Linked DNA regions of Dyadobacter chenhuakuii. The main gene of each other region encodes a partner of the protein of the gene in region 3 in a complex. Links are inferred from orthologs where the notes say so. Each region holds a gene or a part of one and is shown on either strand. Other genes may lie near its edges.

What was found.
Region 1: rny (region 3) and pfkA share a complex: the UniProt entries of both Bacillus subtilis proteins name them as parts of the possible RNA degradosome complex. The link is inferred for Dyadobacter chenhuakuii from one-to-one orthologs.
Region 2: rny (region 3) and pnp share a complex: the UniProt entries of both Bacillus subtilis proteins name them as parts of the possible RNA degradosome complex. The link is inferred for Dyadobacter chenhuakuii from one-to-one orthologs.

Annotation. Positions count from the first base shown.
Region 1 is NZ_CP098805.1:5,236,594-5,239,719, forward strand. What follows is about bases 38-3,003. They hold pfkA (6-phosphofructokinase), read right to left. Parts: upstream 2,025-3,003; coding sequence 1,050-2,024; downstream 38-1,049. Other genes in these bases: NFI80_RS21890 (TlpA family protein disulfide reductase), read right to left, coding at 38-155; NFI80_RS21895 (YdcF family protein), read left to right, coding at 263-1,036; NFI80_RS21905 (YfhO family protein), read left to right, coding at 2,241-3,003. Also shown: more of NFI80_RS21890, read right to left, coding at 1-37; more of NFI80_RS21905, read left to right, coding at 3,004-3,126. UniProt on the Bacillus subtilis protein: Catalyzes the phosphorylation of D-fructose 6-phosphate to fructose 1,6-bisphosphate by ATP, the first committing step of glycolysis.
Region 2 is NZ_CP098805.1:1,562,230-1,565,317, reverse strand. The notes cover bases 161-3,088. They hold pnp (polyribonucleotide nucleotidyltransferase), read left to right. Parts: upstream 161-519; coding sequence 520-2,658; downstream 2,659-3,088. Other genes in these bases: NFI80_RS06575 (sigma-70 family RNA polymerase sigma factor), read left to right, coding at 2,723-3,088; rpsO (30S ribosomal protein S15), read left to right, coding at 161-412. Also shown: NFI80_RS06590 (LptF/LptG family permease), read left to right, coding at 1-33; more of rpsO, read left to right, coding at 137-160. UniProt on the Bacillus subtilis protein: Involved in mRNA degradation. Catalyzes the phosphorolysis of single-stranded polyribonucleotides processively in the 3'- to 5'-direction. Necessary for competence development in Bacillus subtilis.
Region 3 is NZ_CP098805.1:6,782-9,896, forward strand. Bases 14-2,968 are described here. They hold rny (ribonuclease Y), read right to left. Parts: upstream 2,300-2,968; coding sequence 728-2,299; downstream 14-727. Other genes in these bases: NFI80_RS00030 (P-loop NTPase family protein), read right to left, coding at 14-713; zapA (cell division protein ZapA), read right to left, coding at 2,422-2,733; NFI80_RS00045 (hypothetical protein), read right to left, coding at 2,730-2,968. Outside these bases: more of NFI80_RS00030, read right to left, coding at 1-13; more of NFI80_RS00045, read right to left, coding at 2,969-3,074; pheT (phenylalanine--tRNA ligase subunit beta), read right to left, coding at 3,110-3,115. UniProt on the Bacillus subtilis protein: Endoribonuclease that initiates mRNA decay. Initiates the decay of all SAM-dependent riboswitches, such as yitJ riboswitch. Involved in processing of the gapA operon mRNA, it cleaves between cggR and gapA.

The DNA.
Region 1 (3,126 bases), 5.2 Mb from region 3 along the record:
AAAGTGGTGTTGTTCCGGCTGTAATGCCCGATTACCAGTGACGAATCCGCAAGTCCTTTAATGGTTGCCTGAATGCGATAGCCTTGTGAAAAAGCCGTTTGGGAAGCTGCAAAAAGCACCAGGATAAGAAGTAAAGTGCGGTTGTATTTTTTCATCAAGGTAAAAGTTGTTAGCTTATGAATGTTATATTTGGCTGGATCAAATTCTGCGCAGGCCACAAAATTAACTTCAAAACGATAACTTCTATCAGCATCTTATCCAAATGTTTTATTTTCTGTCCAAAGCAATAGATTTTGTGGCAATGCCGCTAAGCATTGTGTTCTTTTTGCTGCTTTACAGCTTGTTTACCAGCCGACGCAAGGCAAGAAAAACAGCCGCTATATCTGCTTTTGTGGTGCTGTATCTCATCTCAAATACTTTTCTGGTTAACGCCGCGCTGAACTGGTGGGAACCCAGGCAGGTTAACTTGCGCGATATCCATGAAGTCTATGATGTAGGGGTTTTACTTTCGGGCGGTTTGATGGATTCCAATCACCCGGATGAGGACCATCCCGTTCTGGGGAAGCGGGGCGACCGGGTTTTGCAGACCTTTCTGCTTTATAAGACAGGTAAAATCAAAAAAATCCTGATCACCGGAACAAGCTCGGATCAGCGGATATTTTTAGGAAAAGGGGAAACCAGGCTTGCTGCCAGATTAATGGTGAAATGGGGCGTGCCGGTCGAAGACATTATATTTGAAGAAAAGGCCCGAAATACGCGAGAGAATGCGAAGTTTTCAGCTTCAATTTTAAAACAAAAATTTCCTTCCGGTAAATATGTGCTGATCACCTCAGCATTCCATATGCGCCGGTCGGCCGGATGTTTTAATAAAGTAGGCATTCAGGCTGCCACTTTTCCGGCCGACTTCTATGGTGTGTATTATCAACTAAGGTTGCAGGATTTCCTGATCCCTGATCCCGGCGCGATCGCCGCTTTCAGCATGCTTTGGCATGAATGGATAGGGAATGTTGTTTACAAATTGGTGGGTTACACCTGATCTGCCATCTCAGTTACACACTCAATATTTTTACCATTCTCAACAAATCTTCATTAATAGGCTTGGGAAGGCGGATTGTGTCTTCAAAAGGCGTGTAAACCAGGTCATTGTTGATAATCCCTGCCATTACATTCTTTTGTCCGCCAATCAAACCTTCCAGAGCGCCAAGGCCCAGACGGCTCGCCAAAATACGGTCATAAGCAGATGGAGGACCTCCGCGTTGCGTGTGACCCAATGTGGTTACGCGGATATCCGCATTCTCATCCACCTGGCCTTTGATCTTTTCTGCCACTTCCTGTGCGCTTCCTTCGTCGTCACCTTCCGCTACAATAATGATTGAAGAAGATTTAGAACGGCTCCAACCTTGTTTTAAAGTTTCGACCACTTCGGAGATCGGCGTAAGGACTTCCGGCACCATTACCAGTTCCGCACCGCCTGCAATTCCGGACTGCACGGCAATGTAACCTGAGTCGCGGCCCATTACTTCAATAAAAAATATCCGGTCGTGCGAGCTCGCTGTGTCGCGTATCCTGTCGATCGCGTCTAATGCCGTATTTACAGCCGTATCGAATCCAATCGTATAGTCGGTTCCGTACAAGTCGTTGTCGATCGTTCCCGGCGCGCCCACGGTTGGAATGCCGTATTCGTTGCCAAAGATCATCGCACCCGTGAATGTTCCGTTTCCGCCGATCGCAACCAGTCCTTCGATGCCAGCTGCCTGAAGGTTATCATATGCAGTTTTCCGTCCTTCCGGCGTCATGAACTCCTTGCTTCTCGCCGATTTGAGGATCGTTCCTCCTCTTTGTACTATATTGCTAACCGAGTGGGACTCCATTTTATAGAGATCACCGGCAATCATTCCGCTATATCCTCGTCTTATTCCATAAACTTCGATCCCATGGTAGCAAGCTCCGCGCACCACCGCCCTAATGCAGGCGTTCATACCCGGGGCATCTCCTCCTGAGGTAAATACTCCAATTCTTTTCATTTAATTTCGGGTTACTTCTTTCGTTCTCTGTTCAGCTCCTTTAAAATCTTAAAGGCACAATTTCCGCAAATTTATCCGGTATTTTCTTAAAATATACGACCTGATTCCGAATTCTGTTAAAAAAATGCCGGATGAAGATTCGAATTTTACACCTCAAACATATATCATTACTTATATATTTGCGGCTGTTAATAGAAATTTAATATGCATTAACGAATGAAAAATTTGATTTCATGGCAGCGTGCCTGGCCGCATCTTGTAGCGGTTGTTGGATTTATGATTCTTTCCATCGCGTACGTTTCTCCTGTTTTACAGGGCAAAAAACTCACTGCGCAGGATGATGTCCAGGCCAAGGGAGCTGCACGGGAAGTTTTGGATTATAAAAAACAAACCGGCGTATGGTCTGGCTGGACCAACGGGATGTTCTCAGGAATGCCTGCTTACCTCGTTGCCGCCGATTATCCCACGAGCGTTTCCACCAAGCTCGGGCAGGCTATTAACCGGCTTCTGCCCGCGCCAGCCAATTATTTCCTTATTGGCATGGTGAGTGCATATATTCTTTTTCTGGTGCTGGGGGCCGGGAGCTGGCTGGCCGCAATCGGTGGCGTTGCTTTCGCTTTTTCAGCATTCAATGTTATTAATCTCGAAGCGGGGCACGTTTCTCAGGTGATCGCGATCATGTACGCGCCGGGTGTTCTGGCAGGTGTGATCCTGGCTTTCAGGAAAAACTGGCTGGCGGGAGCCGCATTAACAGGCCTTTTTCTATCCCTGGAGCTTTACGCTAACCACGTTCAGATCACCTATTATCTTGGGATCGGGATCATTATATTGGTTATTATAGAGAGTGTTTCCTATATCAAAAAGGGGTTAGTTAAAGATCTTACATTGGTTTTGGCTGGTCTTGCTTTCGCCGCTGTTGTGGCTGTGGGTACGCATACGACACGCCTTTGGAATGCATTTGATTATACAAAAGAAACCATCCGCGGAAAATCCGAGCTTACGCCGCGGGCAACGCCGGGCGGTGCGGCAACGGCCGAGGCAAACGGGAACGGCCTGGACAAACAATATGCTTTTACATATAGTTATGGCTTCGGCGAATTGC
Region 2 (3,088 bases), 1.6 Mb from region 3 along the record:
AGATTTGGCAAAAGGGCGCTTATTCAATCATAGTAAAATTATATTTTTATTTCAGGCCGAAAATCGTAATTTTGCGTCCTTATTTACAGCAGGGTGCTGTGAAAAGTCCAAAAATAATTAATCTGTTGTTACAATTATGTATTTAACCGCGGAAAAGAAGACCGAGATCTTCGAATCAAAAGGTTTCAAGAAAGAAGGCGGAGACACTGGATCTGCTGAATCACAAATTGCTTTATTTACGTATCGTATCAATTATTTGAACGAGCACTTAAAAACGCACAAAAAAGATAACGATACAAGACTTGGTCTACTTAAAATGGTAGGTAAGCGCCGTAGATTGTTGGATTATCTGTACAAAAAGGACATTAACCGCTACCGTGCGATTATTGCCGAACTGAACATACGTAAGTAATTTAGAATCAGGGAACTTCATCTACATGAAAGTTCCCTGATTTTTTGCGGAATTAACAAATTTGGAACGTCAGGATGGCGTTTCGCAGCTACAAAAAACAATATTTTATGCTCTTTAATATAGTTACCAAGACTATACCCTTGCCAGACGGAAGGGAAATCACCATTGAAACAGGGAAATTAGCAAAGCAGGCCGACGGTTCGGTTGTAGTTCGTTTGGGCAACACCATGTTGCTGGCGACAGTTGTAGCTAATAAAGATATTAAAGAAGGTCTTGACTTCTTGCCATTATCAGTTGACTATCAAGAAAAATTCGCATCTGCGGGACGTATTCCCGGAAGCTTCCAGCGTCGTGAAGGCAAGTTGTCTGATCCCGAGGTTTTGACAAGCCGCCTGGTGGACCGCGTTTTGCGTCCGTTGTTCCCGGATGATTACCACGCAGAAGTTCAGGTTAACCTTATGCTGATGTCGGCTGATGCAACTGCATTGCCTGATGCATTGGCAGCTTTGGCAGCTTCTGCTGCACTTGCCGCCTCCGATATTCCTTTCGGCGGACCGGTTTCAGAAGTTCGCGTTGCGAAAATTGATGGCCAGTATGTTGTTAACCCGGGTTCAGTGGAACTGGAACGTGCAACATTGGAGCTGATGGTAGGCGCAACCTACAATGACATCGCGATGGTGGAAGGTGAAATGAGCGAAGTGTCGGAGGAAGAGGTTGTGGAAGCATTGAAAGTAGCTCACGAGGTTATCAAGCAGCAATGTCTTGCTTTGAAAGAGTTCGAAGCGGCAGTTGGCAAAACAGAAAAGAGAGAATATGTAGGCGATGCAGCAGACGAAGCGCTTGAAGCTCGTTTGAGAACATTTGCATACGATAAAATATATAAGGTAACCCAGCTGGGCTCTACAAACAAAACTGTTAGAAAAGAAGGTTTCAAAGCAGTTTGGGAAGAGTTCATTGCTTCGGTTCCTGAGGATGAAGAAGGTTTTGACAAATCCCTGGCAAAACGTTATTTCAATGACCTGGTGTGGGAAGCATCACGCCGCCTGGTTTTGGATGAAAGGATCCGTCTTGACGGCCGTAAATTGGATGAAGTTCGTCCTATCGCTTCTGAAATCGACTTCTTGCCAAATGCTCACGGTTCTGCCTTGTTTACAAGAGGAGAAACGCAGTCATTGACAACGGTAACATTGGGTACGAAAAATGATGAGCAGATTGTTGATACGCCGATGAAATACGGTTACAGCAAGTTCATGCTGCATTACAACTTCCCTGGATTTTCAACCGGTGAAGTGAAACCAAACCGTGGTCCTGGCCGTCGTGAGGTAGGTCATGGTAACCTGGCTTTGCGTGCATTGAAAAAAGTATTGCCCGTTGCTGAGGACAATCCATACACAATCCGTATCGTATCCGATATTCTTGAATCAAATGGTTCGTCTTCGATGGCGACGGTTTGCGCTGGTTCTCTTGCGTTGATGGATTCAGGTTTGAAGATTAAAGCACCGGTTTCCGGAATTGCTATGGGTCTTATTTCAGACGAGAAAACAGGCAAATATGCGGTTCTTTCGGACATTTTAGGTGACGAAGATCACCTGGGCGATATGGACTTCAAGGTAACCGGAACTGAAAAAGGAATTACGGCTTGCCAGATGGATATGAAAGTAAACGGACTTTCGTATGAAGTTTTAACAGAGGCGCTGATGCAGGCAAAAGCAGGCAGATTGCACATTCTGGGTGAAATGAACAAGACGATGACGGAAAGCCGTGCCGATCTGAAACCACATACACCACGTGCTGTCGTGATCAAGATCGACCGTGAAATGATTGGTGCCGTAATCGGGCCTGGCGGTAAGGTTGTTCAGGATATCCAGAAAGAATCCGGCGCTACGGTTTCTATCGAGGAAAAAGATGGAGCAGGATTTGTAAGTATATTCTCTGCCGATAAGACTTCGATGGATAAGGCGGTTGCCCGTATCAAAGGAATTATCCTGGTGCCGGAAATCGGAGAGATTTATTCTGGTAAAGTGAAATCAATCATGCCGTTTGGTGCGTTTGTTGAATTCTTGCCAGGAAAAGACGGCTTGCTTCACATATCCGAAATCAAATGGGAACGTCTTGAAAAAATGGACGGTGTTCTTGAGGTAGGAGAGGAAGTTCAGGTTAAATTGGTAGAAATCGATAAGAAAACTGGTAAGTATCGTCTGTCACGGAAAGTATTGCTGCCGAAGCCAGAGAACAAAAATGATTAAAATAGTGTTTTTGGAAACAGGGGCAATATTTAATGTCGTTATATATAAAAATAATAAAAGATAGATGAGACAGCTAAAGATCAGTAAGCAAATTACCAACCGTGAGAGTCAGTCGTTAGACAAGTATTTGCAAGAAATCGGGAAGGTGGATTTGTTGACGCCGGACGAGGAAGTGACGTTAGCTCAGAAAATTAGGGATGGTGATCAGCTTGCATTGGAAAGACTTACCAAGGCGAATCTTCGCTTTGTAGTGTCTGTTGCCAAGCAATATCAAAATCAGGGCTTGTCATTGGGCGACTTGATTAATGAAGGTAACTTAGGTTTGATTAAAGCTGCTCAGCGTTTTGACGAAACAAGAGGTTTTAAATTCATTTCTTATGCAGTTTGGTGGATTCGCCAATCTATTCTGCAAGCGCTTGCTGAGCAGTCC
Region 3 (3,115 bases):
TAGTCTTCCGGGTTGGCAGTGAAAACAAACTGGATATCCAGCGGCAAACGCAATTTGAACCCACGGATCTGAATGTCGCCTTCCTGCAAAATATTGAAAAGTGCAACCTGGATCCTGGCCTGTAAATCGGGAAGCTCGTTAATCACGAAAATGCCGCGATGTGAACGGGGAATAAGCCCGAAGTGGATCACCCTTTCGTCCGAATAAGGCAATTTCAATGTTGCGGCCTTGATAGGGTCCACATCACCGATAAGGTCGGCCACAGAGACGTCCGGCGTTGCCAGCTTCTCGGTATAACGCTCGCTTCTGTGCAGCCAGGCAATTTCTGTCTGGTCGCCATATTCTTCAATAGCGTCTTTTGCAAAACGGGATAATGGCTCCAATGGATCGTCATGCAGCTCCGAATCCTTTACATACGGGATGTATTCATCCAGAAGACTGATCATCATTCTGGCAATACGCGTCTTGGCTTGCCCGCGTAACCCCAGGAAGTTAATGTTGTGCATCGAAAGGATGGCACGTTCCACGTCGGGAATGACCGTTTCCTCATAACCCCAGATGCCGGGAAAAATATTTTCTTTGCTTTTAATCTTAACGATCAGGTTGTCACGCAGTTCCTGTTTAATGGAACGGGATTGATAACCTGCTTTTTTCAGTTCACCAAGCGTTTGGATATCCAACAGCTCTGAACTACTAAGAAGTGAGTAACTCATGTATTTTTGGCTGATTAACGCGCATACGCTACTGAACGCATCTCACGGATTACTGTAATTTTAATTTGTCCGGGATACTGCATTTCTTTTTCAATTTTTTGTGAAATATCAAAAGAAAGCATCCCTGCCTTTTCATCCGAAACATTATCTGCATCAATGATCACGCGCAGCTCGCGGCCGGCCTGGATCGCATAACATTTTTCAACACCGTCAAACGACAATGCCATGTTTTCAAGATCACGCAGCCTTTGAATGTAAGACTCCATCATTTCCCTGCGTGCTCCCGGGCGAGATCCTGAAATCGCATCACACACCTGAATGATCGGGGAAAGGATGCTTGTCATTTCAATTTCGTCGTGGTGGGCACCAATGGCGTTGCACACCTCAGGGTTTTCTTTGTATTTCTTGGCAAGCTCCATCCCTAATATTGCGTGTGGAAGGTCGGATTCTTCCGGCCAGACTTTACCAATATCATGCAGCAGACCGGCTCTTTTCGCCAGTTTCGTATTCAAACCCAGCTCGGAAGCCATCGTAGCGCATAGCTTTGCCACTTCACGTGAATGTTGCAGCAGGTTTTGTCCGTAAGAAGACCGGAAACGCATGCGGCCGATCATTTTAACAAGCTCAGGGTGAAGTCCGTGAATGCCCATGTCGATTACAGTCCTTTCGCCGATCTCAACTATTTCATCGTCAATGTTCTTGCGTGTTTTGGCAACAACTTCTTCAATTCTGGCCGGGTGGATCCTTCCGTCCTGAACCAGGCGGTGCAGCGAAAGTCTGGCAATTTCTCTCCTTACAGGGTCAAATCCGGAGATGACAATCGCTTCCGGGGTATCGTCTACAATGATCTCAACGCCCGTTGCAGCTTCCAGGGCACGAATGTTACGTCCCTCCCGGCCGATGATCTTTCCTTTAATATCGTCGTTTTCAATGTTGAAAACAGAAACGCAGTTTTCAATCGCATGTTCAGCAGCCGTGCGCTGGATGGTCTCGATAACGATCTTTTTAGCTTCTTTGGTGGCAGTAAGGCGGGCTTCTTCCATCGCACTTTTTACATACGATCCGGCCCTTGTATCAGCCTCTGCTTTTAATGCGTCTATCAACTGCTCACGCGCCTGATCAGCGGTAAGGTTCGCGATTTTTTCTAATTGGGTAACCTGTTGTGCAAGTGACTTTTCTGCTTCTTCGCGGCGTTTCGTGGCCGTTTCGAGTTGCGAGTTCAAGTTTGTTTTCAGCGCTTCCAGCTCGTTTTCACGGCGCTTGTTTGCCTCAATGGTCTGGTTAAGGCTTTGCTCGCGTTGTTTTAATTTCTGTTCGTTGGTTTGAAGGATCACGCGTTTCTTGTTGGCATCCTCTTCAAACTCACCTTTAAGTCTCAGGTATTTTTCCTTGGCTTCAAGGATTCGGTCTTTCTTTATGTTTTCAGCAGCACTTTCGGCATTACGGAGAATTTCGGCTGCGCGCTCCTGCGCTTCCTTTTCTTTCTGGTCAAACGACCTCTGAAAAATGAATTTTCCTGCGAAAATCCCCACACCAATGGCGATAATGTCGGACAGGACAAGGATGAAAATTAATGAATTTGACATTTCAGTAAGGTTATATATAGTTGGTTTTACCGACTAAACCGCGTGAAAATGCCGAAGGTGGAAGTATTGAAAGAAGATAAAGAGTAATCCGTATAAAATAAAGGTTTTGTGGTGTTGAGCTTTTAGCTTTCTATTGCGCTGGTAATGGTTTCATCAAGCTTTTCTACCCTGTTTTTAAAAGCCATCACCAAATTGTCCATTTGCTCCTGGTTCCGTTGTAATGCTACAAGGCATTCAATAGAAGTAAGTGCAATTGCTTCAATGTCACCGTAAACTTTTCCCTTTAATTTATGCTGCTGCACGCGTTGCATGAACACCTCATACCCATCCCTGTAGAATTTCTCCTGATCCGCCGGAACGCTCAGTTTGAAACCCCTGTCCAGCAGTTTTATAAAGACAGAAACGTCCGGATTGGGTATGTTATTTTTTTTCATAAGGTATCTTCAAGCAATTCTATGCACTTATCGATCTCTTGTATATATCTTTCAACTGAGTCTTTCAGTTCGGCGATTCCGCTTGTTGGTGTCAGTTTACTAGTGACAATTTTAGCGAAACTTTTAGACTTATTAAAGTCTTTTTCCAAACTAGTGTATTTTTTCTTTATTTCTTTTGCTTCTTCCTTGAGTTGGTTATTCGATGCACGCAGTTCCGCATTTTCGCGTTGCAGCTCTGATATTGACCAGTTTAGTTTCTCTTTAATGTTGATCAGGAACTCGAGTTTTTTCTCAAGGTCGGTCAACTTATGCTCAATGATGCGCTCGATGCTCCTTTCCATTTTTTTGGCCTTAATAATGCTGTCAACCAAAACTCTTATTT